DNA from 3 places in the Alteromonas macleodii ATCC 27126 genome. Region 1 is predicted to be linked to each of the others. Evidence: predicted binding sites of a transcription regulator. Region 1 holds the regulator's gene; each other region holds the start of a gene.
What was found. Region 1 encodes sigma-54, which starts transcription at its own class of promoters, with help from an activator protein. Its sites were predicted from a motif close to GTTGGCACGNNNNTNGNNT; they were not measured.
Positions count from the first base shown of each region.

Region 2: the regulator sigma-54 is predicted to act here: its motif matches at 7,776-7,794, upstream of MASE_RS05975 (EF-hand domain-containing protein).
Region 3: the regulator sigma-54 is predicted to act here: its motif matches at 3,693-3,711, upstream of MASE_RS15885 (DUF2884 family protein).

Region 1 covers NC_018632.1:764,423-774,560, reverse strand. Annotated here, with positions in the region: gene MASE_RS03365 (calcium/sodium antiporter) at 263-1,219, shown strand; gene MASE_RS03360 (KpsF/GutQ family sugar-phosphate isomerase) at 1,222-2,202, shown strand; gene kdsC (3-deoxy-manno-octulosonate-8-phosphatase KdsC) at 2,203-2,751, shown strand; gene lptC (LPS export ABC transporter periplasmic protein LptC) at 2,748-3,326, shown strand; gene lptA (lipopolysaccharide transport periplasmic protein LptA) at 3,295-3,849, shown strand; gene lptB (LPS export ABC transporter ATP-binding protein) at 3,852-4,577, shown strand; gene MASE_RS03335 (RNA polymerase factor sigma-54) at 4,651-6,132, shown strand; gene hpf (ribosome hibernation promoting factor) at 6,163-6,450, shown strand; gene ptsN (PTS IIA-like nitrogen regulatory protein PtsN) at 6,464-6,907, shown strand; gene rapZ (RNase adapter RapZ) at 6,992-7,837, shown strand; gene MASE_RS03315 (HPr family phosphocarrier protein) at 7,837-8,109, shown strand; gene mgtE (magnesium transporter) at 8,284-9,642, shown strand; gene MASE_RS03305 (response regulator transcription factor) at 9,693-10,138, opposite strand, start outside.
Region 2 covers NC_018632.1:1,406,888-1,417,025, reverse strand. Annotated here, with positions in the region: gene nudB (dihydroneopterin triphosphate diphosphatase) at 1-409, opposite strand, end outside; gene aspS (aspartate--tRNA ligase) at 413-2,173, opposite strand; gene MASE_RS06000 (DUF72 domain-containing protein) at 2,421-3,272, shown strand; gene MASE_RS05995 (GAF domain-containing protein) at 3,397-3,882, shown strand; gene MASE_RS05990 (sigma 54-interacting transcriptional regulator) at 3,969-5,309, opposite strand; gene MASE_RS05985 (hypothetical protein) at 5,306-5,890, opposite strand; gene MASE_RS05980 (sensor histidine kinase) at 5,892-7,289, opposite strand; gene MASE_RS05975 (EF-hand domain-containing protein) at 7,350-7,631, opposite strand; gene MASE_RS05970 (putative bifunctional diguanylate cyclase/phosphodiesterase) at 7,930-9,558, opposite strand; gene MASE_RS20205 (hypothetical protein) at 9,774-10,001, opposite strand.
Region 3 covers NC_018632.1:3,717,126-3,727,263, forward strand. Annotated here, with positions in the region: gene MASE_RS15865 (acyltransferase) at 71-985, shown strand; gene MASE_RS15870 (acyltransferase) at 982-1,875, shown strand; gene MASE_RS15875 (mechanosensitive ion channel family protein) at 1,879-3,216, shown strand; gene MASE_RS15880 (hypothetical protein) at 3,291-3,482, opposite strand; gene MASE_RS15885 (DUF2884 family protein) at 3,829-4,659, shown strand; gene MASE_RS15890 (NAD-dependent epimerase/dehydratase family protein) at 4,826-5,638, shown strand; gene MASE_RS15895 (sodium-dependent transporter) at 5,754-7,175, opposite strand; gene MASE_RS15900 (SDR family NAD(P)-dependent oxidoreductase) at 7,487-8,212, opposite strand; gene MASE_RS15905 (thiol-disulfide oxidoreductase DCC family protein) at 8,202-8,597, opposite strand; gene msrA (peptide-methionine (S)-S-oxide reductase MsrA) at 8,822-9,367, shown strand; gene MASE_RS15915 (hypothetical protein) at 9,469-10,138, opposite strand, start outside.

The DNA.
Region 1 (10,138 bases):
GACTGGTATTCGGTATCTCACGCCCAAGTGCCCATCTAGTATCCTACAAGCCTCCCAAATCAATCCTAATACCATCCTATTTTGTTGTTTCTTAACTGAAACTGAATATGAAGTCTTGTGTGTGTAAGTGCGACCTAATTTGCGTATTCAGCGGAAATTTACGTCAATTGACAGTATTTGGCGAAAATAAAACGCTGCGAGCATAGGCAAATGGCACTCTTTTTGCGACAATCTAGCGAAATACTTTCTATTACAGGTTGTTGTGCTTTTAAACATTGTCATTTTTCTTGTTGGGCTGATTGTACTGAGTTGGAGCGCTGACCGGTTTGTATATGGCGCCTCAGCATTAGCAAAAAACATCGGCATTTCTCCAATGATGATCGGACTAACGATTGTCGCTATGGGATCTTCGGCACCTGAAATTGTGGTTTCCGCCATAGCCTCCGCAAATGGCAATATGAACACCGCCGTGGGTAACGCGCTAGGTTCTAACATCACGAACATCGCGCTAGTTTTAGGTATAACCGCGCTAGTGAAACCATTGCTTGTTTCATCAACAACATTAAAGCGCGAGCTTCCAGCACTCCTTATCATCTCATTGATTGCCATTGGCTTTATGTTTGACGGTGAACTTAAGTCTTATGAAGGTATTATCCTACTAGGCCTGTTCATTTTCGTACTGGCAATGATGGCGTGGTTGTCGCTACAGGTAGATAAAGAAGATCCTCTGGTTGCGGAAACCGCAGATGAAATCCCCAAAGGCGTTTCAAATACGTCAGCCCTCATTTGGATTGGTGTAGGCCTTGTAATACTGCCATTAAGTGCTCACTTTTTGGTGAACTCAGCAGTAGAAATTGCCAGATACATGGGCATTTCGGATTTGGTTATCGGACTAACGATTATTGCGTTTGGTACAAGTCTACCTGAACTAGCAGCAAGTGTTGCTGGTGTACTGAAAGGGGAAGACGATTTAGCACTGGGTAATATCATCGGCTCAAATATCTTCAACCTGCTTGCCGTACTTGGCATGCCTGGGTTAATCGCGCCTGGTATCCTGGACCCTGACGTTTACAACCGAGATATGTACGTAATGCTTGGTTTAACATTATTATTGTTCTTGTTCAGCTTCGATTTAATCGGCAAACGTACAATATCAAGAACAAATGGATTCATACTTCTGGCTTGCTTTATCGGCTATCAATTCTGGCTATTCGGATAATCATGAATACACAAACTCAGATGAACTATATCGACTCAGCGAAGCGCGTTATTGAAATTGAAACACAGGCTATTGCTAATCTGGCAGAGCGCTTAAACAATGAATTTATCGCTGCCTGTAATATTCTCTTTGCCTGCAAGGGTAAAGTTGTCGTGAGTGGTATGGGAAAGTCTGGGCATATCGGAAATAAAATTGCCGCTACGCTTGCCAGTACAGGTACTCCTGCATTTTTCATGCACCCTGGTGAAGCCAACCATGGCGACTTGGGCATGCTAAGCAAAGGCGATGTCTTACTCGCCATCTCTAATTCTGGCGAGACTAACGAGCTAGTTAACTTATTGCCCGTAGTTAAGCGCTTAGGCATACAGGTGGTCGCCATGACCAACAGTGCTTCCAGTTCATTGGGGCAACACGCAGATGTCGTACTTGATATCAGCGTTGAAAAAGAAGCGTGTTCGCTAGGTCTTGCTCCTACGTCAAGCACAACCGCCACACTGGTTATGGGTGATGCGCTTGCGGTAGCACTGCTCGACCAAAAAGGTTTCACCTCAGATGACTTTGCGCTTTCGCACCCAGGCGGTAGTTTAGGCAGAAAACTTCTGCTTAAAGTTAGCGATATCATGCTAAGCGGCAGTGATATCCCCCTTGTCCATGCCAGTGCTTCTGTCGCTGACGCACTGCTGGAAATATCTAAAAAGGGATTGGGTATGACAGGCGTGATAGCGGCAGACGGTACGCTGACAGGCGTCTTTACGGATGGCGACCTACGACGAATCCTCGATGCCCGCGTAGACGTACACAGTGCGACAGTAGAAGAAGTAATGACTAAAGGCGGCAAGACTACCACCGCAGGTCAGCTGGCTGTAGAAGCCCTGAATTTGATGGAAACCCATAAAATTAGTGCGTTAATGGTTACTGACGATAAGCGCAAACCTGTTGGGGCTTTTAACATGCATATGCTACTAAAAGCAGGAGTGCTTTAAATGACAACCACCTTGTACACGGAAATAAATGACTCGCTTTTCGCAAAACTAGCCAAGATAAAGTTGCTGGTATGCGACGTTGATGGTGTGTTCTCAGATGGCCGAATTTACTTAGGTAACGACGGTGAAGAACTTAAAGCATTCCATACCCGTGATGGATATGGTGTAAAAGCGCTAGTGAGCAATGGAGTGAATGTCGCGGTTATTACTGGACGTCGCTCTGCCATTGTTGAAAATAGAATGAAGGCACTGAATGTTGCACATATAATTCAAGGCGAAGAGAATAAAGCAGACGCGCTTAGCGACCTGATGAAGCACCTTGAGTTAAACACTGACGAAGTGGCTGCGGTAGGTGATGACATGCCAGATACGGGTATGTACAAGCACGTTGCGGTTAAAATTGCGGTTGCCGATGCCCATCCTTACGTAGCAAAACAAGCAAACTGGATTACGACCCTTCCCGGAGGGTTTGGCGCGGTCCGAGAAATATCGGATACCATTTTGCAGGCCAAAGGGGTAGCAAATGAGATTTTTGGAGCTAGTGTATGAGCCTGTTTGGCTTTAATCGCTTAGGATTAAGTATATCGGCGCTATTTATTCTGGCGATGCTGATGTACATCCCTACGTGGATGGAAGAGCAGCCTGAAACGCAGGGGAATCGTGAAAACGATGCGCTAAAGCCCGCCTACAAAGCAAAAAATCTAACCACTACGCTGTACAATCAAGACGGTGAGTTAAATCACAAAGTATTTGCAGAGTCGATGGAGCATTACGACCAGCTTGGCTTTGTATTGTTTCAGCAACCTAAATACACCCTTTATACAGAAAACGCGTCATCACCATGGGTGGTAACCGCTGATGAAGGTACACTATACAATAACGAGCTAATCCAGCTGGAAAACCAAGTTAATATTGAGAACCAAACTGGCGATGACTTTGTCAGAAGTATATCGACCGAGTACATTCAAATTAATTTAGAAACCAAGCAAATGACATCTGACCAACCCGTTGAAATACTGGGCACCCAATATGTCATTTTAAGTAATGGGTTTAACGCGAATTTACGCACACAAGAATACGAGCTTTTAGATCATGTACAAACCACTTATTCCCCTAGCAACTAGTTTATTGCTTGCCATCGCTAGCGGTGCGGTACACGCCAGTGAAGATGATTTTTCGCAGCCCATAAAAATAGGCTCGAACACCCAGTTTATCGACGGTAAAAATAAAACCGCGTTGTACAAAGACGACGTACTCATAACTCAAGGCTCTTTGGTTATTGAAGCTGACGAAGTGGAAGTAATTGCCACTGACGGTGGTGGTCGTGAAATATTTATTGCTAGAGGAAAGCCTGCAAGCTATTCCCAGCAATTGGAAGACGGCACGCCAGTTTCGGCAAAAGCTAATGAAATACGCTATGAAGTGGTGAACCGAACGATTTCTCTTGCTGGAAACGCAGAGTTGAAACAAGACACCAGTAAAGTACAGGGTGACAACATCACGTTCGATATGATTACCGAGCAATTGCTAGCGACTGGCGGCGCAGGTAAGGATGGTGAGGGTCGAGTGACCACAGTATTCACACCTGAGACCATTCGCAAAACTTCGTCTAAGAAAGACAAAAAAGACAACGAGGGCAATGAATAGCAATGGCAACTTTGAGCGCTAAAAATCTTGCTAAGGCTTACAAGTCAAGACAGGTTGTTCGAGATGTAAGTCTGTCTGTCTCAACGGGTCAAATTGTTGGTCTTCTTGGCCCAAATGGCGCTGGTAAGACCACCACATTCTACATGATTGTTGGTTTAGTGAATCTGGATAAAGGCAAGATTGAAATCGACGACAATGAGCTAACTCATCAGCCCATGCACGAGCGCGCACGCCGCGGAATTGGCTACCTACCGCAGGAAGCCTCTATTTTCAGAAAGCTCACAGTGCATGAAAATATCATGGCCATTTTGCAAACCCGTAAAGATTTAAATTCACAACAGCAAGAAGAAGAAGCTGATGCGCTACTTGATGAATTTAATATTAACCATATACGTAATAGTACGGGGATGAGTTTGTCAGGGGGCGAACGCCGTCGCGTTGAGATTGCCCGCGCTCTGGCAGCAAAACCGCAATTTATTTTGTTAGACGAACCATTTGCTGGTGTTGATCCAATATCAGTTAATGATATAAAGAAGATAATACAACATCTTCGCGATAGGGGTATTGGAATCCTTATCACAGACCATAACGTACGAGAGACATTGGATGTTTGTGAAAAGGCGTACATTGTGAGTCATGGCGAGCTTATTGCGCAAGGAACGGCGGAACAGGTTTTAAGTAATCAAAAAGTAAGGGATGTATACCTAGGCGAACAATTCAGGCTATAGTTAATGTAACCGAATTGCCATTTTTCAGTTTCGCTCTGGTATATTCAATTTAGAGCATTTAAATAAGACGTAGATGAAACCATCTTTACAGCTAAAATTTAGCCAACAACTTACCATGACACCACAGCTTCAGCAGGCCATTAAACTGCTGCAGCTTTCTACACTTGATCTTCAACAAGAGATCCAAGAAGCGCTCGATTCTAATCCGCTATTAGAAGTTGAAGAAGGTAACGACGAGCCGCAACTAGAAAAGAACAATATCGACAACGATGACAGCGGCTCTGAGGCCACTGCTTCTGCATCTAGTGACACACTAGAAGCCGGCGATGCACTTGAGAAAAACGATCTTCCCGATGAGCTGCCAATCGACAGCACATGGGACGAATACTACTCTGCTTCATCTTCGCCAGCTCCGGGTCCATCCAATGACGACGAGCAAATCTTCCAAGGTGAGACTACTGAAGATATTCAAGAGCACCTTCTTTGGCAAATGCGCCTTACCCACTTCTCGGATACCGATCGCGCAATCGCTACAGCAATCATCGACTCTATTGACGAGTCAGGTTATTTAACCGTTACCCTTGATGATATTTTAGAAGCGGTTAACGATGATGATATGGAAGAGCCGATTGAAATGGACGAAATAGAATGTGTGCTTAAGCGCATTCAGATGTTCGACCCTATTGGTTCTGGCTCACGCTCTCCACAAGAATGTTTGATGGTGCAATTGCGCCAGTTTTCAGAAGACACACCGTGGCTTGCTGAAGCAAAGCAACTGATTGAAGAGTACTCTGACTTACTGAGCAGCAAAGACTATCGTACGCTTATGCGTAAAAGCCGATTGAAAGAAGATCAGCTACGCGAGGCAATGCGTTTACTGCAAACCTTGAATCCTCGCCCAGGTAGTGCTTTAGTTACTAAAGAGCCTGAGTACGTTATTCCTGATGTCTCAGTAACCAAGAAAAATGGCCGTTGGGTGGTTGAGCTGAACCCCGACAGTCTGCCTAAGTTAAGCGTAAATCAACAATACGCTGCAATGAGTCGCCGTGCCAAGAATAGTAGCGATTCACAATTCATCCGCTCACACATGCAAGAGGCTAAGTGGTTCATAAAGAGCCTTGAATCTCGTAACGAAACCTTAATGAAGGTTGCAAACTGCATTGTGCAGCAGCAAATGGGCTTTTTTGAGCACGGCCCGGAAATGATGAAACCAATGGTGCTAAATGATGTCGCAGAAATGGTAGATATGCACGAATCCACTATTTCGCGAGTGACAACGCAAAAGTACATGCATACGCCACGTGGAATCTTCGAATTGAAGTATTTCTTCTCAAGCCACGTTGCAACAGAGTCTGGTGGTGAATGTTCATCTACAGCGATTCGTGCATTGATCAAGAAATTAGTGGCCGCTGAAAAGCCTAGCAAGCCGCTAAGTGATAGCAAGATTGCTTCATTGTTGGCCGAACAAGGCATTAAAGTTGCCCGGCGAACAATAGCAAAGTACCGGGAATCGTTGTCGATCCCGCCGTCGAACCAACGCAAAAGCCTTATTTAATCGGGCTTAATAATATAAGGAAGACGAAATATGCAAATCAACCTTACTGGTCATCATGTCGAAATCACCGACTCTTTGCGTAATTATGTCGATACGAAGTTCAGCAAACTTGAACGTCACTTTGATCACATTTCTAATGTGCATGTCATCCTGAACGTTGAAAAATTAAATCAAAAAGCCGAAGCGACCGTTCATTTAAGTGGCGCTGAAGTATTCGCATCCTCAGAAAATACCGACATGTATGCGGCGATTGACAGCATGGTTGATAAACTCGACCGGCAGGTAATCAAGCATAAGGAAAAACTGAAAAAACATTAGTAGTTAATTAAGCATGGATATACAAGCCATCGTAAGTCTGGACCGCACCGAGTGTGCGGTTCAGTGTAATAGTAAAAAGCGAATTCTTGAGATCATCGCTGATATCGCTGCCAAGCAAAACGAGAACATTGATCAGGCAACGATACTCAACAGTTTGATGGCTCGAGAGCGTATGGGTAGTACAGGCATTGGCAATGGTATCGCCCTGCCCCACGGACGCCTGCCGGGCCTTGAGAAAGTGATTGCCATTGTTGTAACCAGCACGCCAGCAATCGACTTTGACGCCCTTGACGAGAAACCCGTAGACATCTTTTTTGCGCTACTCGTTCCCGAGGAACAGACCGAAGGACACCTTCAAACGCTGGCCACCGTGGCTGGTAAACTAAGCGACAAAGAAACGATTAAAGCAATACGTCGCGCAACGACAAGCGACGATATTCTATCTGCATTAAGTTAAACATTAAGCGCCTATTAACCGTTTAGTAGGCGCCTAATTCAACAACGCGTATGTGATAAAACCAGAGTATTAGGGAGAAAGTAGGTGAAGCTGATAATAATCAGTGGTCGTTCGGGGTCTGGTAAGTCTGTCGCACTTCGCGCATTGGAAGATTTAGGTTATTACTGTGTTGATAATATCCCTGTAAACTTACTTCCCACCTTAACCCATACAGTTGTTGACGAGTACGATCAGGTTGCGGTAAGTATCGATGTGAGAAACTTACCTAAAAATCCTGACGATTTGGTAGAAATTCTAGACTACCTGCCTTCTTCGTGGTCGATGACCATTGTTTACATTGACGCGAGCGATGATGTACTGGTTAAGCGTTTTAGCGAAACACGTCGTCTTCACCCTCTCGCCAAGCTTAATAAATCGCTTTCAGAAGCCATTAAAGCCGAGTCAGCCCTACTTGCTCCTATTGCTGAACGCGCAGATTTATATTTAGACACAGATAAGCTTACCATTCACCAACTGGCAGAGTTAATTCGAGAGCGTATCTTGGGTAAGAAAAGCTCACGCCTTGTGCTTGTGTTTGAGTCGTTTGGCTTTAAGCACGGTATTCCTAAAGATGCGGATTACGTTTTTGATGCCCGCTTTTTACCTAACCCCCATTGGGAGCCCGACCTTAAACATCTGACCGGATTAGACGCACCAGTAGAAGTATTTTTGGGGTCGCAGCCTGTAGTGACCAAGTTCATTTGGCAAATTCAGAATTTAATAACGACATGGCTGCCTCATTTAGAGCGCAATAACAGAAGTTACGTAACCGTAGCGATTGGCTGTACTGGTGGCCAACACCGTTCGGTTTATATCGCACAGACCCTGTCGAAAACCTTCAGTGAAATACACCCTGATGTTCAAATTCGTCATAGAGAGCTGAATCAGTAATGACTATTCAAAAAACGCTAACTATCGTCAATAAGTTAGGGTTGCATGCAAGAGCGGCGACCCAACTGGTTAAACTGGCTAATCAATTCGACGCTAAAATCATCTTAAAAAAAGGCGATAAAGAAGCAGACGCAAGCAGTGTATTGGGATTAATGATGCTTGAAAGCCATCAAGGTGAACAGGTAGACGTGATTGTGGACGGCAGTGATGCTGTTGATGCACTTGCAGCTATTGAAGAGCTTATTGAGGGCAGATTTAACGAAGACGAATAGTCTTACTTGCCCAATCCATTGACCAATTAATCAACACTTAGCGCAGTTATCTTAAAATCCTGCGCAAAACCTACGCAATTATCATGACAGACTCATCATAATTGCGATATTCTACGCCCACTTAGGCTCTATGGCCTGCATTGTTCATCTTTTAGCTTGTAGGAATAACGCCTTATGGCAGAAGCGCTTGTTTCTAAATACGTACAAACTCAGTTACGCGCACTCAACGCTGCGTTGACCAACGGTCAATTCGTATCTGTACGTAAGCTTCTGCTTGAATTACCGCCTTCAGACGTCGCCCACATTCTTGAATCTAGCCCTAGCAGAACCCGTGACGAATTATGGGAGCTCATTGATGGTGACTTTCACGGCGACATTTTAGAAGAACTGTCTGACGATGTTCGAAACGGTATCATTACAAAAATGCTTCCCGCTAATGTGGTTGACGCACTTGAAGAGATGGATACCGATGACTTAGCAGAGACGCTAAGCAGCCTTCCCGAGCCAGTATTGGCCGATATTCTAGATTCGATGGATGCACAAGATCGCGTGCGCGCAGAGCAAGCGCTGTCTTACGGTGAGGAAACCGCTGGTTTCATCATGAACACCGACACCATCACATTACGTCCAGATGTGACCATTGACGTGGTTCTGCGCTATATCCGCTTAAAAGGTGAGCTACCTGAGAATACGGATACGTTTTACGTGGTAAACCGAACTGACAACCTTGTTGGTATTGTTCCGGTTACCCGTTTACTCACCGCAGATACCGACGATAAAGTGTCTGACGTTATGGACGAGGAATCTGAAGCGATTCCTGTGAATATGCCAGACGACGAAGTGGCGAGCCTGTTCGAGCGATACAATTGGCTTTCAGCACCTGTTGTAGATGAAAACCATCGCTTAGTGGGCCGAATTACCATTGATGACGTGGTTGATATTATTCGTGAGGACGCCGAGCACTCGATGATGAGTATGGCGGGTCTTGATGACGACGAAGATACCTTTGCACCCGTTATGCAAAGTACCAAACGACGCTCGGTGTGGCTGGCGGTAAACTTAGTGACGGCGCTAATGGCTGCGATGGTGAGTGATCTATTTGAAGCAACGCTCAGCCAACTGGCTGTGTTAGCTATATTAAATACCATTGTCCCCAGTATGGGCGGTGTAGCGGGTAATCAGACGCTAACGCTAGTTATTCGCGGTATGGCACTAGGCCATGTTAACGCGAGTAACTCACGATGGCTTATCAGTAAAGAAATATCCATCGGCTTTTTAAACGGTGCCATTTGGGCGGTGCTTATTGCCTCTGTCATCGCGTTATGGAAACAAGATTACATGCTGGGCGTAATTATTGCCTTTGCCATGATGGTAAACATGATTGCGGCTGCTTTAGCGGGTGCAACCTTACCTATGATCATGAAGCGTCTTAAGATAGACCCTGCCCTAGCTGGCAGTGTTATCTTAACTACGATAACCGATGTAGTGGGTATTTTTGCTTTCTTAGGTACTGCGACGCTGTTTCTAATTTAAGTTAATTTTGAACTCTCATGCCTGATAGGGCATGGTGAGCTAAAAAATACTCATGCAATAAGCGCTTTCGCTATATATCCATTGACGTTCAGCTTGTAACCCACACCCCAGACGGTTTCTACTAGCTGTCCACCATTTTCAATACTGTTGATTTTATCAAGCTTAGTGCGTAAACGATTTATATGGGTATTCACCGTGTGCTCGTAGCCTTCGTGGTTATAGCCCCACACCTCACTGAGCAATTGATTGCGAGAAAAAACTTGGTTTGGATGACGACAAAAATAATCCAGTAGCGCAAACTCCCTAGCCGTTAACGTTAGCACTTGGCCATTTAAGGTTACGCTATGAAATCGCTGGTCGATTTTAAGGGGTCCTATTTCGATGCGCTCTTCACTACCTTGAGATGGTCTTAAATGTTCTTGGCTAGGCATACTTCTGCGCATATGGGAGCGAATACGGGCAATAAACATACGTGCATCAAATGGCCCTGATAGAT
Region 2 (10,138 bases), 640 kb from region 1:
CTTCTTTATTAGAGGGAGACCATAAACGCGCGAGTGCTTCGTCTTTCGACACCCATTCGTACTGTAAGTGCTCTGTTAAAACAAGGGGTAAATCGCTGTTTATTTGAAGGGAAAATACGTGTTCTGTGTTGTGCACAGTACCAGGAGGATAACGATGTAGCCAGCGGCTACGAATTTCATATTGGTTTTGCTTATCGTGGTCGTTGACCACAAAGCCGTGTGCTTTGGCATCGATGCCAATTTCTTCACACACTTCACGATATGCCGTTTCTAAGGGTAACTCCCCCTCTTCTAACGCGCCGGTTACCGACTGCCAAAAGGTGGGGTCGTCTTGTCGTTGCAAAAGCAGCACTCGGTAGTGTTGGTCGTACAACACTACCAGTGCAGATTCAGGCTTCTTATACGCCATAAATTACGATTGCTTTTTCACCGTTGCAATAGCAAGCTCTTCAAGCTGCTGTGGGTTCGCAGGGCTAGGCGCCGATGTTAACGGACATGCCGCTGTGGTCGTTTTAGGGAATGCCATAACATCACGAATAGAGGTTGCGCCCGTCATTAGCATTACCAAACGGTCTAGACCAAACGCAAGACCTGCATGCGGCGGCGCACCAAAGCGCAGCGCGTCAAGCAAGAAGCCAAACTTGTTCTTCGCTTCTTCATCGTCAATGCCAAGAATGTTGAATACCGTAGACTGCATGTCTTCATTGTGAATACGTACAGAACCACCGCCTAATTCAACACCGTTCAATACCATATCGTAAGCATCAGATAAGGCTTCAGCTGGGTTAGCTTTAAGTTCTTCTGGCGTTAAACCACGCGGCGCGGTAAACGGGTGGTGAATAGCGTGTAGCTGACCGTCAAACTCTTCGAACATTGGGAAGTCAACAACCCAAAGTGGTTTCCACTCGCCTTCAAGAAGCTCAAAGTCTTCACCAAGCTTAAGACGAAGTGCGCCCATCGCTTCGGTAACCACAGTGTAGCTGTCTGCACCGAACAATAGAATATCGCCACTTTGTGCGCCAGTGCGCTCTAGCATGGCGTTAGTGATGTCTTCAGTTAGGAATTTAAGGATTGGCGACTGTAGACCTTCAAGACCAGCACCAGCATCGTTAACTTTAATCCAAGCCAGGCCTTTCGCGCCGTAAATACCTACAAATTTGGTGTATTCGTCAATTTGCTTACGCGAAAGCGACGCCCCACCGGGTACGCGAATTGCCGCAACGCGACCTTTAGGGTCGTTTGCCGGGCCGCTGAATACTTTAAAGTCAACGTTAGCAAGCAAGTCTGCAACGTCTGTTAACTCTAGCGGGTTACGTAGGTCTGGCTTGTCACTACCAAAGCGCGTCATGGCTTCTTTATACGTCATGCGCGGGAAGTCACCAAGGTCAACGTTTAGCATTTTGTTGAACAAGTCGCGGATCATACGCTCGGTAATAGACATTACGCCATCGGCATCTAAGAACGTGGTCTCAATATCGATTTGGGTAAATTCTGGCTGACGGTCGGCACGTAAGTCTTCATCGCGGAAGCACTTAACGATTTGATAGTAACGATCCATGCCCGACATCATCAGAAGCTGTTTGAAAAGCTGTGGCGATTGCGGAAGTGCAAAGAACTCACCTTTGTGTGTGCGGCTTGGCACTAGGTAGTCACGTGCACCTTCTGGCGTTGCCTTAGTAAGAATAGGCGTTTCAATATCAAGGAAACCTTCTTCTTCTAGGAAACGACGTACAGCTCCAGTAACTTTTGCACGGAACTGTAAGCGCTGGCTCATTACGGGACGGCGAAGGTCTAGATAACGATAGCGAAGGCGCTGTTCTTCTGAGTTTTCTTGGTTCCAGTCTAGTGGAAGTACGTCAGACTTGTTGATCACTTCAAGGCCTGTGCCTAGGATCTCAATCTCACCTGTGCGCATGTCTTTGTTAACTTGACCTTCAGGGCGCGCACGCACTTTACCCGTTAGCTTCACGCAGAATTCGCTACGCAAGGTGTTAGCTACCGATAGCACGTCTGGTAAATCTGGGTCGAACACCACTTGTACGATACCTTCGCGGTCGCGTAAGTCGATGAAAATTACACCGCCTAAATCGCGACGCTTATTAACCCACCCGCAAAGGGTAACTTCTTGTCCAATGTATGATGAATCGATATTCCCACAGTAATCTGTGCGCATGGTCCTTGACCCCTGATGTTTTTTCTTGCTTCGCATGCAATGAATTGGCGTTCAAAACCGCTTACTTTTGGGCTTAAGACTTTGCCAAAAATCACGTAAACTTGCTGGCCAATTAGCTGGCCCGCCCACAACATGCATAATGTAATGATTTAAAGGCCGCATAGTATAAACAAATGCTTGATAAAGCCCAATGACAAATATGCACAAATCAGCCATATCACAAGGAAATCTCTATATTGGATTGCCAATGTGGCAACACAGCCATTGGCCAAGCACGTGGTTTGCTAATTATCCCAAGTCTGATAATGGATTGTCGCTGTATGCTAAGGAGTGTAATACGGTTGAAGGGAATACCACATTTTACTCTCTTCCCCACCAAGACGCTGTAGCGAGATGGTGCGATTCAGTACCCTGCCACTTCAGATTTACTTTCAAGTTTCACCAGAACATTACTCATGTACATCAATTACAGCATTGTGATGAAGAGGTTGCCCAACAGCTTGCTTTATTAAGCCCGTTAAAAGAAAAGCTAGGAGTCATGATGCTGCAACTGCCCGCTTCTTTTGGGCCAGAAAAGCTATCCATTTTGGATACTTTTTTAGCGGCGTTACCTCAAGAATTAAACATAGCGGTTGAGGTGCGCCACCTGGCATTTTTTGCAAAGGGTGATGAGGAAAAGGCGCTTAATCAACTTTTGATCCGCCACGGTGCGAACAGAATCATTATGGACACCCGAGCGCTTTTCACTGGCTCTTTAGACTCAGGGGGAACAAATAGACGTGCGATGCTAGAGGAAGTGCGAGAGAAAAAGCCTCGTGTACCAGTAAATGTTATCGCTACAGGCCATACTCCCATTGTCCGCTTTGTCGGTAACGATATAGATGATGACAACCAACGCTGTTTATTGCCTTGGGTGAAAAAAGTGAAGATTTGGCAAAGTGAAGGAAAAGACGTTTACTTTTTTTGTCACCGCCCAGACAACAAAGATGCTCCCTGGTTAGCGCAGCAGTTTATCGATTTGTATAACAACACTACTCCATCACTCGCGCTAAATAACCTGTCTATTAAAACTCAACCAGAGCAGAATTCACTGTTTTGATGACGAGCAACTGACATTGAGCCTATCAATATTTTTTAATAGATAGCGTTTTTCTAATTCAGCGGTAAACTACTGCTCTTATCTATTTTGGTACTACACCATTATTTACCGTGAAATAGCCTCAATGAACCATGAATATGAGAAAGCGCGTATTGCTGCGCTTGAATCGTTAGATATTTTAGATACTTCCCCAAGCGAACAACTTGACGAGCTCACCAAAGCTGTACAAGAAGAATTTAATGCTAAAACCTGCTTGGTAAGCCTTGTTGCAGAAGATCGCCAATGGTTTAAGTCTCGCCAGTGTATGGATGCTACCGAAACACCGCGTAATATCTCGTTTTGCACCTACGCGATAGCCGAAGAAGAATACTTGATTGTTCCCGACGCTAAAGCCGATAAGCTATTCGCTAATAACCCGCTGGTTACTGGCAGCCCTTACATAAGAGCTTACGCAGGTGCTATCTTGCGCAACAAAGATGGCTATGAATTGGGTACGTTATGCCTACTGTTTGATGAACCACGTGACTTTTTAGATGTTGAGATAGAAAGCTTAAAAAACCACGCCCGCACAGTTGAAACCATTATTTTTTCAGAGCACCTTCCAGCATAACTCCAGCCCTACGCTTTTCGTATCGCAAAACAAAAACGCATCACTAAAAAGTGATGCGTTTAATAACTCTTCAAGCTCGACTATGTCTATCTGAAATCAGCTGCGTCTAGCTCGTGCTTTTTCATAAGCTTGTGCATATCAGTTCTATTTCTACCAGCAAGCTCTGCCGCGCGCGTTACGTTGCCGTCAGTCATTTTAAGAAGCTTGTGCAAGTATTGCTGTTCAAACGCGTCTCTAGCCTCTGTAAGCGTTGGCCAGCTTTGTTTAGTGGCAGACAAGGCCTGCTCTACTAAGTGAAGCGGAATCACAGGCGTTTGCGTTAACGCAACACACTGCTCGACCACATTCACAAGCTGACGTACGTTACCTGGCCAAGATGAGGTTACCAGCTGTTGCATAGCGTCATCAGAAAATTGGCTTACATTCACGCCATGACGCTGTGCGCTTTGCTGCAGCAGCGAGCGAGCCAGAAGTGGAATATCTTCACTTCGCGATTTTAGCGACGGAAGTTTTAGGTTCACCACGTTTAGACGGTAATATAAATCTTCGCGGAAGGTGCCTTCTTCCATTTCTTTGTGCAAGTCTTTGTGCGTTGCAGAAATGATACGCACATCGATGTCTACGTGCTTGCTGCTACCTACTGGACGAATTTGGCGCTCTTGTAATGCACGCAGCAGTTTTACCTGCAGCGTCATCGGCATATCGCCAATCTCATCCAAGAACAAGGTACCGCCGTCGGCTTCTCTAAACAGACCAGGGTGAGCAGCTACAGCACCGGTAAACGCACCTTTGGCATGACCAAATAGCTCAGACTCAAGCAAGTTTTCAGGTAATGCTCCACAGTTAATAGCTACAAATGGTTTGTCGCTGCGGTTACTGGCTTTATGAATGGCATTAGCAAGCAGTTCTTTACCTGTACCGCTCGCGCCGCTAATAAGCACAGATACTTCACGCTGAGCTATGCGGAACGCCTGGTCTAGTACATTTAGCATTTCTGGAGAACGGGTAATGATGTCCTTTGCCCAATCCCCAGGCTGTGCAGCTTGAGACTGGCTAAGTGCTTTTTGCAGCAGCGCGCGTAATTCGTCGTGATCGACAGGTTTAGGCAAAAACCCAAATACACCACGCTGAGTGGCTGCTACCGCATCAGCAATGGTGCCGTGAGCCGTCATCAGAATTACAGGAATATCTTTTCTAATTCCCATAATTTCTTCAAACAAACTCAGACCATCTAAGCCCGGCATACGCAAGTCACTTAATACTACATCGTAGTTGTCGTTTTGAAGCTTTCTTAACGCTGATTGACCGTCTTCCACTGCGGTCACCTCATAACCTTCGCCTTCCAGACGAATGGTTAATAAGCGCAATAAGCTCTTATCGTCATCTACCAACAATAAGTTAGGGTTACTACTCGCCTTTTCGCTCACTGTTGTGTACTCCTGTTTTTATCCATCAGTGTTGCTTCAATCTGCAACAATTCTTCTAGTTTTTTGCGCAGGTTAACTGCTTCAATTTCAAGTGCTTTTACTTTCTCGCCACGAGAAGTATTTTCTTGCTCCAACACCACCATGGCAGATTCAAGCTGCATAATCTGATTGTTGTGCGACGCAGCAATAACAGTCACCACTTCTTGCGCAGTGGGTGTAAATGTTCCAGCAATATCATTTAGGGCAAGCTGCGCGCGCAACCTGTCTTGATAAGGTGTATCTGTTGGTAGTGTTAAAACGTAGGCGTGAAGCGTGTCAGATGCTGTATCACCTAACGCTTTTAATGCTTGCTTACGCTCTAACCAAGGTTGGTTGGCCGCGTCAATCCACGCGTTAAGCCAATAGGTTGCATCGCAATTGTGCTCGAACCCCTGTGGAGGCTCAACAAATAAACAAAGGCCACGTTCTATTTTAGCTACAGGCGTCACCTTTTCTGGCTCACCTGCGTTGTCGTTGTTCCTGGTTAAACTCTGACATCCTGTCAGCACCAGTAAGGCGACAATTAAACCACTTATTCTCATTTTATTTTTCCTGTTGCCCAATGGTCACTCTAAAGCAAACATCGGCATAGTCTACATCTACAACACGCACATCACCATGCATCAGTCGAGCGCAATCGGCAACAATTGATAACCCTAAACCCGTCCCAATGACATTGTCGTTTCTCGGCTCGGTTCCTCGGATAAAAGGTTCAAATAAAGTATGTACTGACTCTGGAGCAATACGCTTACCGCGATTGGCAACATCCAGTACAAGATTATCGTTTTCGTTATAAAGGCTAATATTTATCGGTCTTCCCACTGCGCCATGCGCGACCGCATTGGACACCAAGTTATCAAGTATTCTTCTAAACAGCTCCTCGTCTATACGCACCTCGGACGCAGTTATCTTTACTTCCACTTCTCTATCCTGAATGGCGAGCGCGTAATCTTCTAAACAAGCAGAAACTAACTTACTAACGTCACTTTGTACCATTTTTGGCTGAGCTTGTTGCAACAGCAGGTTGTAGTCGAGCAACTTTTCCACCAGCGTGTTGAGCCTTTGCGTGCTAGCAGTAAGTAGCGAAAGTACTTCGCGTTGACTGTTATTCAACTCGCCCACCACGTTTTCAGACAACAAGCTGCAGCCTTCTTTAATGCTGGCAAGCGGAGTTTTAAGCTCGTGAGCAGCGTGTCGCAGCAAGGCGGTTCTAATATGCTCCAACTGCTGTAGTCGATCATAAAGCCAATGTAAATCTTTCTCTACATCAATCAGTTCTTTTGGCGCTTGTCTTGAAAGGGGTGGAAGCTGACCATCGCTGTGGGCCATGATCCTTATAATCTTTTTTAAGTTGTTAACGGGGTTCACAATAAGTTGACTCCCCATCAGTATTAGCAATAACGAAACGCTTACAAGCATAGCTGTAGACCAAGCTTGTTTTGCTTGCATGGCATTTAAATCATCTTGCTGGACTTTGACACGTTCAGTAATAGCGGCTTCTACATCGTCGCGAAGCTGGTCGACGCTATCGCCCACTGACGCAAGGTATGCATTAAGTAAAAGCTGGTCTTCAATCGCTCGATATTCGGCTAATTGATTTAGCTGTTCTGAAAGTCGTGTGCAGGTAGTTGGTACCGAGAGAGCCTGACATAGATTGTCAGCGGCCACGGCAAATTGATCGATGGCGTTATCAGAAAGAGAGGCCACCCTATCATTTCTCAACACAGCAAATTGGCGAATGCTGCGCTCTACGTCAACGACCGCGTTATCGAGTCTTTGCATGTCGCTAACAACATCGACAACAAACCGTGTTTCAAGTGTTGTCATTTGACCCACTTTGGCTAAGTCGCTTTGACTTTGCCAAAGTAAGGCTATAAGAGGGATAAGGGCCAGTACAAAACTACCTAGCGTCAACTGCCTTAGTGAACCAAGTTGTACCAAGCGTTCACCAAACGAAACCTTGTTTATCAGAACCTTACCCTCTTAAATATATTATTTTATCTACTCACTTGCTGTGAGCTTTTCATTGCCTGGCGTCAACTTGCTTTTTGCCAATTCGGCTTCGGAAAGTTTGCCATCTTCGTTGTCATCAATCAGCCCAAAGTTACGCAGTAGACCTGTGTGTCGAACCGCTTCTTTAAGTGATATCAGACCATCTTTATCTGTGTCTAATTCCTGCATCAACGAGCGCGCTGGACTTGCGTACGCGTCCGCTACTGAAATGGCTTGTACTGCAGCAACAGCACAAAGTGCTAAGAAAACTTTTTCGAGACGTTTCATCATGAATCCTCCGCTAAACGCTTTTAAAATCCTTCTCAATCCGCTTTGATACCAGCCCTGTGTTATCAGGTTATGCTGCTATTAAAGCTCATGGATACTACCACTAGTCTTCAATTAACCACTATCATAATTGCATTCAAACTGCTTATGCGATTTTCAGACCAAAAAGAAAAAGCACATTAAAAACAGCAGCATATGCAAATAAGTGTACTATCAACCACTCAGCATACAGGTTAAATGTTGCAAAAAAGAAACACCACTTTGAAACACTGTATGTCAAAGTGGTTTTATCGATACCTTGCTATACAGAGAAACTACTATCGCTATAATGGGAGGGAGAGCAAGTGAGCTCCGATAAGGGGATGGGCTTGCTAAACATAAATCCTTGCACATTGTCACATCCATGCTCTCTAAGATAATTCCACTGTTCAAGGTTTTCTATGCCCTCAGCACATACCGAGAGTGACAGTCTTTTCGCCAAATCAATAATTGCCCCAGTCACAAGACGGCTTCGTTCTGAAGTTTGAATTTCCATTACAAACTGTCGGTCAACTTTTAGCGTGTCGATATTGATTTGCGTCAGGTAACTTAACGAGGAGTAACCCGTTCCAAAATCATCTAGAGCTATGGCGCACCCCATATTTCCGATGCGTCTGAAGAACTTGTTTGAAAGAGTAAAGTTTTCTAGATACGCACTTTCTGTCACTTCAAATTCAATGTTTTCTGGGTTGATGTCATAGAGCTTGAAAGTATTGTAGATGTAGTCAAACAGCTGCGAGCTTCGCAAATCATGTCCAGATAAATTGATTGAGGCTCTAAACGGAGACGTGGCCCATTGTTTTAAATCTGGCATATCAATACAAACGCGCTTAATTACCCAACGGGTAATTGCAGTGATCTTACCGCCCTGCTCAGCAATGGGGATAAACTCGTTCGGCATGACCAAGCCAAATTCAGGATGTTGCCAACGAATAAGCGCTTCTACGCCGATTACGTTCCCTTCGTTGTTAACTTTAACCTGGTAATAAACAACAAACTCATCGTTGCTGATTCCTTGCTCAATACCGTTAGCTAAGTGGAGTTTACGCTTGTGCGACTCAACCATATCAGGTGTAAACAGTGTGTAGCTGCCCCGCCCTCGCGCTTTTGAACGATACATTGCAAGGTCTGCATTGCTCATCAGCTCGCTTAGGTCGTAGCCCGCATCGGAAGCCGTAGCGATTCCAACGCTTAAACCTACCGTTAGTGATAAGCCACGCAGTTCAAAAGGCTCATCAAATGCGGTAATAAGTCGCGTTGCCAAGCTTTGCGCTTGGTCAGTAGTCACATCTCTATCGGGCAGTACTAAGAACTCATCCCCTCCCAGTCGCGCGAATAAATCGCCGTCGCGCAGCAAACACTGAACTCTGTCAGCAACCTCTATGAGAATGAGATCTCCGGTTTCATGTCCTAAAGAATCATTGATGCCCTTAAACCCATCTAAATCAAAAAACAGGAGCAGTAAGTCTTCATCATTTCTTTTGGCTCTGGCTAGCTCAAGTCTTAAGTTATCGAGAACAAACTGTCGATTGGGAAGACCGGTTAAGCTATCGAAGTTTGCCAGACGAGACATGGTTTCTTGTTGATCAACCAATGTTTGCTTTTGCTCAAAGTTGATGAGTAACTCAACTTCAATGGTATCCAATAAACTATTAATGTTATTCGATAACTGTCCAATTTCATTAGATGTATTAAGTGAACTGCGCAGCGCATAATCTTTTGACTCAAATACTTCTTGAGTAAACTGCCTCAGCGACCCAATAGGAGAAATCAAACGGTATAAAATAAAGACACAAGTGCCAGTGCAAAGCAGCCAAACCGCGATAACGATAGGCACTTGCTTAATGAGCTGGCGGGCTGAACTTGCCGCCATGGTGTCTTCAATATCCACATAAAGAACAACATGTCCAAGTGGGTATAGGCTACTACCTACAATTTGATGGGCAGTGATAACATTGTCGTATTGCGTAACACCAAATGGAATTTCTGCAGGATCAAGTGGAACAGATTGATTGGAAAGCTGGCTTAAGGAATCAGGTTGAATAGTGGAAATGACTTGATAGTCGTTGTCATATAGCGTGGCGGAAATAAGATTATCGTGTTCTTTTATCGGTTGAAAAGAGAGGAAAATAATGCGTTATCACCGGGACTTCGCTCCATGACAACCGATAACTGCAGCGACAAAGCGTTACTTAACGTCGCGGTATTGCCCTTAACCACATCCACCACAGAAGCGTTGTGTTCTAATTTATTAACAATTACCACAGAGAGCGCCAGCACCGACATCGTCAATGCAATGACAAGCCCAATTGGGATTTTCAACGTTCTAAACACTCAACTACCCTTACTTCAGTACTGCAAGCTGTTGTAAGCAAGTGATGCCATAGGCTCTGAAACAGCACTGTCACCGCTAAGCTTTTATTATTATTTGTTCACAATAGTAAGGTACAGGTCGCTAAATTTGAATCCAT
Region 3 (10,138 bases), 1.7 Mb from region 1:
CAGTAAAGGCTCTATCGGATTTTAGATCAAGTTCGTTTACACTAAGCGCCTAATTTTTGAGGTAAGTACAATGGTAAAAGCACTGTTGCATCATATTGTTGGCACTATTTCGGTCATCTGCTATTTCGTCAATACGGTAGTGTGGTCAACGCCTATTTTCATATTGGCTATTTTTAAACTTATACCTATTGCGCCGTGGCGACGATTCATTTCTTATTTACTCGACGCATGCGCGACTGCGTGGATCGGCGTTAATAACCTGAATCAGCGCATCAGCGGACGCACCAAATGGCAAATAAACGGACTAGAAAAACTCACTCGAGATGATTGGTATCTCGTTGTTGCTAACCATCAATCTTGGGTCGATATCTTAGTTCTTCAACGTGTATTTAACCGAAGAATCCCATTTTTGAAATTTTTCCTCAAAAAAGAGCTTATCTATGTTCCCATTTTAGGTCTGGCTTGGTGGGCACTCGATTTTCCATTTATGCGCCGGTATTCCAAATCATTTTTGGCTAAAAACCCGCATTTGAAAGGAAAGGATATGGAAACCACGCGTCAAGCGTGTGAGAAATTTAGGAATAAGCCTGTAAGTATTATGAATTTTGTTGAAGGCACCCGCTTTACGCAAGCCAAGCACGACAAGCAGGCCTCGCCTTTCTCTCATTTACTTAAGCCTAAAGCAGGCGGCATTGCATTCGTTTTATCTGCGATGGGCGATCATTTGCATAAGCTTATTGATGTCACAATTGATTATCCGAACGGCGTACCGTCTTTCTGGGACTTCGTTAGTGGTAAGGTTCGTGATATTCGTGTGAATATCAACGTAATGCCCATCAAAGACATTATGGAAAACGGCATTTTCAGCGACAATTATTTTGATGATCCGCAAGTTCGAGCCCGTTTTCAGACGTGGTTGAATGAACGCTGGCATGCCAAAGATCAACTTTTAGATTCACTAAACGCAACACAGAAACCATTATGATTCGCGCAGTACTCGCTCCTTTTATTTTCGTATTACATACTTCACTACAAATCCTCAATCTTGCGTTGTGGGGAGGCTTAATTATCTTACTGGGTTTGGTAAAACTTATTATGCCTAACGGAAAGATAAGAACGGCATGGAATAAAGTGATGCACGGGCTAATGTTTAGCTTCGGACGGGTCAGCGTTCTCATGATACGCTTGTTTAACCGCGTCGATATTGAGTGTTCGGTACACGGCGAACTGTCAAAAGACCGTTGGTATCTGATTATTGCCAATCATTTAAGCTACCTCGACATTATTCTGCTCATTGAATTCGCAACGAACCGCATTCCTGCACCCAAATTTTTCCTTAAGAAAGAGCTTATTTGGCTGCCATTTGTCGGACTGGGTGCCTGGGCACTTGATATGCCGTTTATGCACAGATACACCCGTGCGTATTTAGAAAAGCACCCAGAGAAAAAAGGAAAGGATCTCGAAACCACCAAAGCGTATTGTGAGAAGTTTAGAACGGTGCCCACAACGGTCATTAACTTTGTAGAGGGAACTCGATTTACTTCATTGAAGCATCTGTCAAAGCAAAGTCCCTATGAAAACCTCCTGCCCCCCAAAGCCGGCGGCGTTTCCTTTACGCTCTCAGCTATGGGCGAATTATTTACCAACGTGTTAGATATCTCGCTGCTTTACCCGGAAAATAAGCGTCATCCTATGATGGCAATGCTTAGCGGTCAGATGACAAAAATCGTGATCGATGTGAACGTTACGCCGGTACCTGAATTACAACAGCATTCAGAACGCACTGAGTCTGAGTTTCGTCTTTATTTCCAAAACTGGTTGAACGGTCTATGGGAAAATAAAGACAACCGTATAAAGAAAATGTTGGAGTCGTAATTAATGGAAGTCAGTGCTTCAGTACGCGATAACTTTATTCACATAGTTAATGATATTTTCCCGAATCTTACTACTGAAGATCCGCTGTATAACGTCATCGCACTAAGTAGTATTTTAGTGGTGTCGGCGGTAATCTATATTATCGCAAGGCTATTGGTGCGCCCCCAGATAGCCAGTTGGGTATACAAATCCAATAACCTCTGGGACAACGCCTTGCAGCAGCACGGATTTTTCCGTCGCTTAATGCACCTGTTTCCTGCCCTGTTTATTTACTTAACCACACCGGTACTTATTAGCGATGAAGCCGTGATGCACGGTATGGTGATAAAGAGCGCTCAGCTATACATGCTATATAGCGGCCTTCTTGCCTTATATGCCATGTTGAGCACAGTGGAAGACGTTTATAACGCCTCAGCGCTTGCTAAACGCGCACCTATCACTGGCTTTATTCAAGTTACCAAATTGGCATTTGCTATTGTCACCATACTATTAAGTATCTCTTTAATTGTAGACAGAAGCCCGCTACTTATTGTGTCTGGCTTAACCGCCATTGCCGCTGTTTTACTATTGATATTCAGAGACACCATTCTGGGCTTTGTTGCCGGCATTCAAATAGCCGCTAACCGCATGTTTAATACGGGCGACTGGATTGCCATGCCTAAGTATGAAGTAGATGGTGAAATACTCGAGATAGGCCTTACCAACGTCAAAGTACAGAACTGGGATAAAACCATTTCTACGCTGCCGACTTACAGCCTTACTACAGAAGCAGTTAAGAACTGGCGCGGTATGCAAGAGTCTGGCGGACGCAGAATTAAGCGCGCCATTTATATTGATGTGCACTCTATTAAGCTTTGTGACAACGATATGCTAGAGCGCTTTTCGAAAATTCGCTATATCAACGAATATATCGATAAGAAGAAAAATGAGCTCCGCGCTTATCACCGAGATTACTCCATTGATGAGTCGGATCTGCTAAACAGCCGTCGCCTTACCAACATCGGCACTTTTAGAGCTTATTTAGAGGCATACTTGCGCAAGCACCCGGATATAAACCAAGAACTGACCCTAATGGTTAGGCAGCTACCGCCTAATGAGCTTGGTTTACCTTTAGAAATTTACTGCTTCAGTGCACAAAAGGAATGGGTGAGGTACGAAAAAGTACAGGCGGATATTTTCGACCACGTTATGGCTATGCTGGATTTGTTCGATTTACGTGCTTATCAACGTGATGGACATTTGTCGCTGCTTGCCCATCGCGAACAAAGCGCTTATAGAAATAGTCCCGAAAGCGACAATGCGCCTGAGGATGCTCAGGAGAAGAGCGAACCTAATCGATAAGGCAGTGATGAATAAAGACTTGTTCAAGACGAAAAAAACCGGCTGAGATAGCCGGTTTTTTTAATGCTTATCGCTTAAGCCAATGCGTAGGCCATCAGTAAGCAAAGTACTAAACCAGTAACGCCAAAAAAACCGTACTCGATTTTTTCCTGCATACCTTCAGCACCTGCTTTAGCAGTCATAAAGCCCATAACGATGCTGCTTAGCCCTAGCGTAAAGGCAATTAGCGCAACACCAAACATAATTGCATTAATCCAATCAGCCATTGTGATAACCCCTTAAAAATATTGGCGGTATTATGCACCAATAAATAAGATTTAACCATGCTTGGATTGGCTTAAATGTACCGCTATTGGTATTAATTGATCTTAGTCAAAACTACTAATTAGTTGGTAATCTCACTAAATAGTGTATTTAGCAGAGCATAAAGAAATCATCAAATATTACTAACCATTTGAAAGATATAGACTTTAAATATTGGCAAGGCCATTGCTCTACCTTAGGTATAACAGCGAGTATCGTTAGCGTCTATCTGACAGTGACACTACAACGCATTGCAGTTTGCTTCGAGCACTTTCGTTAACGCGTCACACGTAAATTAAGGAATGAACAATGTCTAAGAAACTATTACTTTCAGTTGCCCTTACCAGTGCTTTAATGAGCGGCCACGCATTTGCGCATGACAGCAGCTTTCAAAACAACAGTTGTGACATGGAGCTTGATGGTCATATTCAATATTACCAAGGTGACCTAACGGTACAGATGGACAATGGCTCAGTGATGACGATTGACTCCCATCACAATATGACCATTAACGGCGAACCAGTATCGCTTGACAGCGAACAACAGCGCTGGGTAAGTGAATATTACAACAACATTGATATCGCCATCCCTATGACCTTGAATATCGCCAGTGAAGGGCTGCAAATTGCCAACGTGGCAGTGACTGAAGTATTTACTGAACTGTTAGGCGGCGATCAAATGGGTGACGATTTTCGTGAACTGTTCGACTCACTTGAAACCAAACTAAACACTTCATTCTATGATGACGCAGGCAATATTCGCGTTGATTCAACTAAATTCGATGAGCCAGGTTGGTTTGACGAAAGCTGGGAGCAAGAATTCGAAGCGCAAATTGAGTCTTTAATCAGTGAGTCTATGGGTAGAATACTTATTGCCGTAGGAACACAAATGTTGTGGGAAGGCGGTGATATGTCTGAGTTTGAGCAAAAGATGGAGCGCTGGGGTGAAGATTTAGAATATCGCTTAGAAAGCCAAGCGGCTGCGCTAGAAGAAAAAGGCGATGCATTGTGTAAGGTACTGAAGAAAGCGGATTATGCCGAAGGCAAAATGCAGGCATCCATATCTGGGCTAGATGACTTGAACCTGCTAGATATTGATCAAGACAATCACCATGACCACAACGACGAAATGAAAATGTAGTTGGAGCATTTAGCTAACTAAACGCGCAAAACGAAACGACTTGCAACTCTAACCACTCACCTTAGAAAACCGACTGTAACCCAGTCGGTTTTTCATTTTTACAGTTAACGACAACCGCCCTCCAATTAATGTACTCTTAAGCCCTAAACAAAGGGGTATTTAATCGATGACTCAAAATGTAGTAATTAGTGGCTACGGCTGGTTAGCCAGCTATGTGGGCAACGCACTTTCAGGCAAGGTCAATATTGTTGGCACCACTCGAAGCCAACAGAAACGTCTCGCGTTACAAGACCAAGGTATCACCGCAATTGAATATGCCCTGGGCGAAGATACATCAGCGCTTTGTAACCATTTGCCAAACGCTACCTTGTTGCTAAATATTCCCCCTGGCAGGAGAAACACAGATCTCGCGTCATACACCAACAATATGCTGCAGTTGATAGACGCAGCCATCAGCGTAAAGGTGGCGCATATCGTGTTTATCAGCACCACGTCGGTTTACGGCGATGCAACAAACGAGGTAGTGTCCGAAGTTAGCACTACACAGCCGCAAACAGCCTCGGCCAAAGCCCACGTGACTATTGAAGACTATTTATTGTCTAAGCGAGGTAAGGTTGATATCAGTATTGTTCGCCTAGCCGGTTTAGTAGGCCCAGACCGTCACCCCGCCCGCTCGTTAAGTGGAAAACAGTTAGATGCAGGAAATAAGCGAATAAACCTTGTACATGTGTACGACATTGTATCTGCGCTGACGACCATCATTTGTGGCAAGCCGCTTAACGATGTTATTCACCTTTGCAGCTTGTCTCATCCTAAGCGCGGTATTTATTACGTGGATGCAGCGAAGGCGATGGATATTGATGCTCCTCGCTTTTCTGATACTGAAGCAGAACCTGCTGGCAAAGTGATTGACGCCGCACAAAGCTGGGCAAGGCTAAATATTACACCAGAGTATAGCGACCCCTATCGCATGTTTTAGGCTTTACACTTAGTGTAAAATACACACTCTGACACAAACAAAAACGGCAAGCTTTAGGCTTGCCGTTTTTAAGTTGAGCTCACTGCTAGCTCACGTCATTTCTTGTAAAACCTGACTATCCGAATAGGCTCAACCCGAAGTATTTTACCGCTACCGTGTTTACAAAAATCACGAGTAAAATAAGCGGAATAAAGGTTTTAAGCGAAATATCCACGTACTTTTCAAACCAGCTGCCTTTGTAACCACTGCTGCCCTCTTCCAAAGAAGCATTGAAGTTTGCACTCTTCCAACGATAAATAACAAACAAACAAATTAGCAAGCCGTTTAAAGGCAAAATCGTGTCGTAGAACACATCGTAAATGACATCAAACAGTGATTTATCTGCGCCAGCGTAGTGCATAAAGGACGTAAGCATATCAACTTTACCGAATGACAACGCACTTAGGATGGCTAGCAAAATCATAATACTTCCTAGCGACCCAAGCGCCCATTTACGGCTTACACCTTTTTCATCCATAAGCGCCGCAACAGGTACTTCAAAAATAGACACTAGCGACGTAATTGCCGCAAAGAACACTAATAAGAAGAACAAGCTAGCGACAATCGATGCGCCCATATATCCAATCGAATCTTGTAACGCTAGAAAGATACTAGGTAGATAAGTAAAAATCATACCCACTGACGATTCACTTAAATCATCAGGGTTAATGTCTGGGTTAAAAGAGAAGATGGCAGGAAGGATCATCAAACCCGCAGTGAACGCCACGGCCGTGTCTGTTAACGCCACCAGCTTGGCAGCGCTCGGTACATCTGCACGCTTATCAATGTAGCTACCATAGGTAATAAGAATACCCATACCCAACGATAGAGAGAAAAAGGCCTGCGATAGCGCACCATTCACCACTTCAGCAGTGATTTTTGAAAACTCAGGAACGATGTAGAACTCAACGCCAGCCATCGCATTTTCGCGGGTTAATACGAAGATAACGAGACCGATAAGCATCACGAAAAGCGCAGGCATGAGCAGCTTTGCCGCTTTTTCTATCCCTTCTTTTACACCGCCTTGAAGGATGAGGTAGACCACACCAACAACGGCCGCCATATATAAAAAGATGGCTTCTGAGTTAATAAACAGCCCAAAGGTTTCTGGGTTAGCTAACTTGTCTAGATTTCCGCTTACTGCTTCGAACAAATAGCCGAAAAGCCACACAGTAATAACCATGTAGAAAACGGCAATCATGAACGGCGTAGCAATAGCTAGCCACCCCGCGACTTTCCATTTCTTTTCATTACCGCTTATATCACTGTATGCACCAAGCGGGTCTTTTTTAGCATGGCGACCAACTGACATTTCCGCCAGCATTACCGGTAAACAAATGGCAAAAACGAAAATAGCGTACATTAAAAGAAATGCACCACCGCCATTTTTAGCTGCACCGACAGGAAACCCTACCAAATTACCTATGCCTACCGCAGAACCTGCAGCAGCCAAAATAAAACCTATGCGCGATCCGAACTGTTCTCTGGCCCCGCTCATATCCCTTCCTCTTGTTGAGTTATTGTTATAGCAGTTCGCCGTATCACGCCTTGTGATGCACAAACACGTCGTGAGCTCACAATTTATGCTGGTTGTCGGTACTTACTATTCGTAAGAATCAAGCCGAGCGAACTGGTATTATTTATTATCAGGATGGCGTTTGTTGTTATGACTCACGTGTGGCGTCAACGCGTTGTATTGCTACCTCTATGGGCTTATCAATACGCTGCACCATTCCCAAAAATAGCATGGTAACAGCAGTGAAATAAAAAGTCTTGATGTTGGACTTGCTGAAATGATGTTAGACCGTATCACCAAGTTACCACTTCGCCATTCCAGTCGATAAAATGACAAGCTTGGTCTCGATTAAGCGCCGAAAGGTGGTGAATGAGCTGTTTAGCGGTAAACTCAGGCGTGAACAATTTCTTGGCGGCGACGTTCTTTTGAAAAGGCTTAGAAAGCCCCGTATCAACCGTCCCAGGGTGATAACAAACAAGCATCACGTCTTTCAATCTGCGCTTGTATTCTACCGACGCTGTTTTAACCAACATGTTGAGCGCCGCTTTCGACGCGCGGTAGCCGTACCACCCGCCAAGTCCATTATCTGAAATACTCCCTACTCTCGCGCTTAAGCAAACAAGGGTTGAGCCTTCTTTACTCATAATATTCACCAAATGCTTGAGCCACATTGCGGGAATAATGCTGTTAGTCGAAAAATAAGCCGCTAAGGCCTGCTCGCTGACATCTTCCAAACGTTTTTCAGGATGAATGCCATCGCTTTCGCGGTGTAGAAAGCCTGTTGTGATAACTACCGTAGTTAACACAACCTGCTGTTCAGCCAGCTGTTCAACAAATTCGCTAATGTGCCTATCGTCCTGTTCGGCCAGCTGATGATAGGTAACATCCCCAGAATGATTGGTGTCAGATAAAGGGGCGCGACTAACCGCAAACACCCTAGCACCATCACTGCTATATTGCTCAATAAGCGCAGACGCAATACCGCCCGACGCGCCCACTATAAGGACGTTATTTTTCACTGGCTTCTCCTGGTATGCAGCGATCGCACTGGCGTTTTTTACCTGTTAACAGGTATGAAATGGTGTATCTATGCTTTGCGAATACATTGTAGAAAGCATCGGCTACATAACGAATAACAGGCCAGCGAAGCGGTGCATATAGCCAACCCATGCCCACGGCTTTCCATGCTTCATGAGTGACATCAAGGCCAGTTATCAACGTCCCGTCTTCACGAAGTCCGTGAATTCTTGCATTGAGTGCATGCCAATCCATGGTTGGATAACGGTTCGAAAAATCGGGGGCCTGAATATCTACCAATGTTAATTTGTTGTGCTTGTCTCTTTTTCTTAAATGACGCATTTCAGCGATACACAACGGACAATACCCGTCATAGAAAATAATCACGACTGAATACCTCTGCCAAATTTTGAACACGTTTATACGCATTCTTACCAGTTGCAAACTGCTTGAAAGAAAGCAGCTAGCCTCACATGTTAAAACCTTTCACTCAGCTCGCACATTATTCTTATTTAATATTCGTTTATACGATAAAAAAACACGCTTGGATGACTTGTGTTGTGACCTACCCGCACCCACACTACAGACAAAGATTAAGAGAGGTTTTTACTATGGCAAATTTACAAGTCGCCACATTGGCAGGCGGATGCTTTTGGTGTATCGAATCAGCGTTTAATAGCGTTGAAGGCGTGGAAAAAGCAATTTCTGGCTATGCTGGAGGCGAAAAGGCCGATCCAACCTATGAAGAGGTATGCAAAGGAAATACTGGCCATGCTGAAGTGGTACAAGTGACATTTGATGCCGACAGCATTAGCTACCGAGAGATACTAGAAATTTTCTTTGCGCTGCATAACCCTACACAGCTTAACAGACAGGGCAATGATGTAGGAACACAGTATCGCAGCGCGGTTTTCTATCACGATGATACACAAAAAGCTGAAGCAGAAAAAATTATCGCAGAAATCACAGAAGAAGAGATTTGGCCCGATCCCGTAGTGACTGAAATAGTAGCAGTAAATAACTACTACGACGCCGAAGACTACCACCAAGATTACTTCAAAAATAATCCACAAAACCAATATTGCTCTATGGTGGTGGCGCCTAAACTTGCGAAGTTCAAAAAAACCTTCGCTTCTCGACTTCGCAGCGACGCATAGATAAAACAGCGATATTAAGCGCGCTATCAATAGCGTTAGCCAACAATAAAAAGGGTTGCTTAAAAGCAACCCTTTGGTTTTTCAATCTATTCGTTTTCTTATTATTCAAACCAAACGCTGTTAATTTCTAGTGGAAATAATAAAGGCGCTAAGTCTTCATAACGCTTCTTATGCGCTTCACACGTCGCGTTTTTAAGGTAGTTTTTCTCCCAAGGATCGTTAATGATCCACAAGGTATTTTCAATGGTCACTAATCCTTCCATCGACGAATTATCCATTGTGTACTGTTCGCAACTCTGATCGCCGGCAACGTCGAAAGTAATAGGGATACGCGTTGTTGGCTTACTGCCACTCACATCAATTACCCACAGTTCATTGTCGTTTCTTGCTGCGCCAAACAAATAGGATGCGCCCGTTGAATGAGTATATAACGCCAGTCCATTGATAGGATGATTACCTGAAGTAAACGAAGGAAGTTGAAGGTTAGGCTCGCTCACTGTGGCAAAATCATTCGACGAGAAAAAGTCTTCATCAACAGCCAATGTAAAAATTCTTGGCTGTCCTGCTTTATCTTTCTCTAGCGCCAGATATAACGTGCCGTCTTCAGCCATCGTCAACCCTTCAATGCCGTCGTTAGGAAAATTACCTACTTCAAAATCGTTGGGAAACTGAAGAGGTCGCACATCCGACATTTCAACCGAGCCATTATCTTTTCGTGTCAATTTTACCAACAAGGTAGGGTAATCTGTTGACCCTGTTTCCTCGTATTTG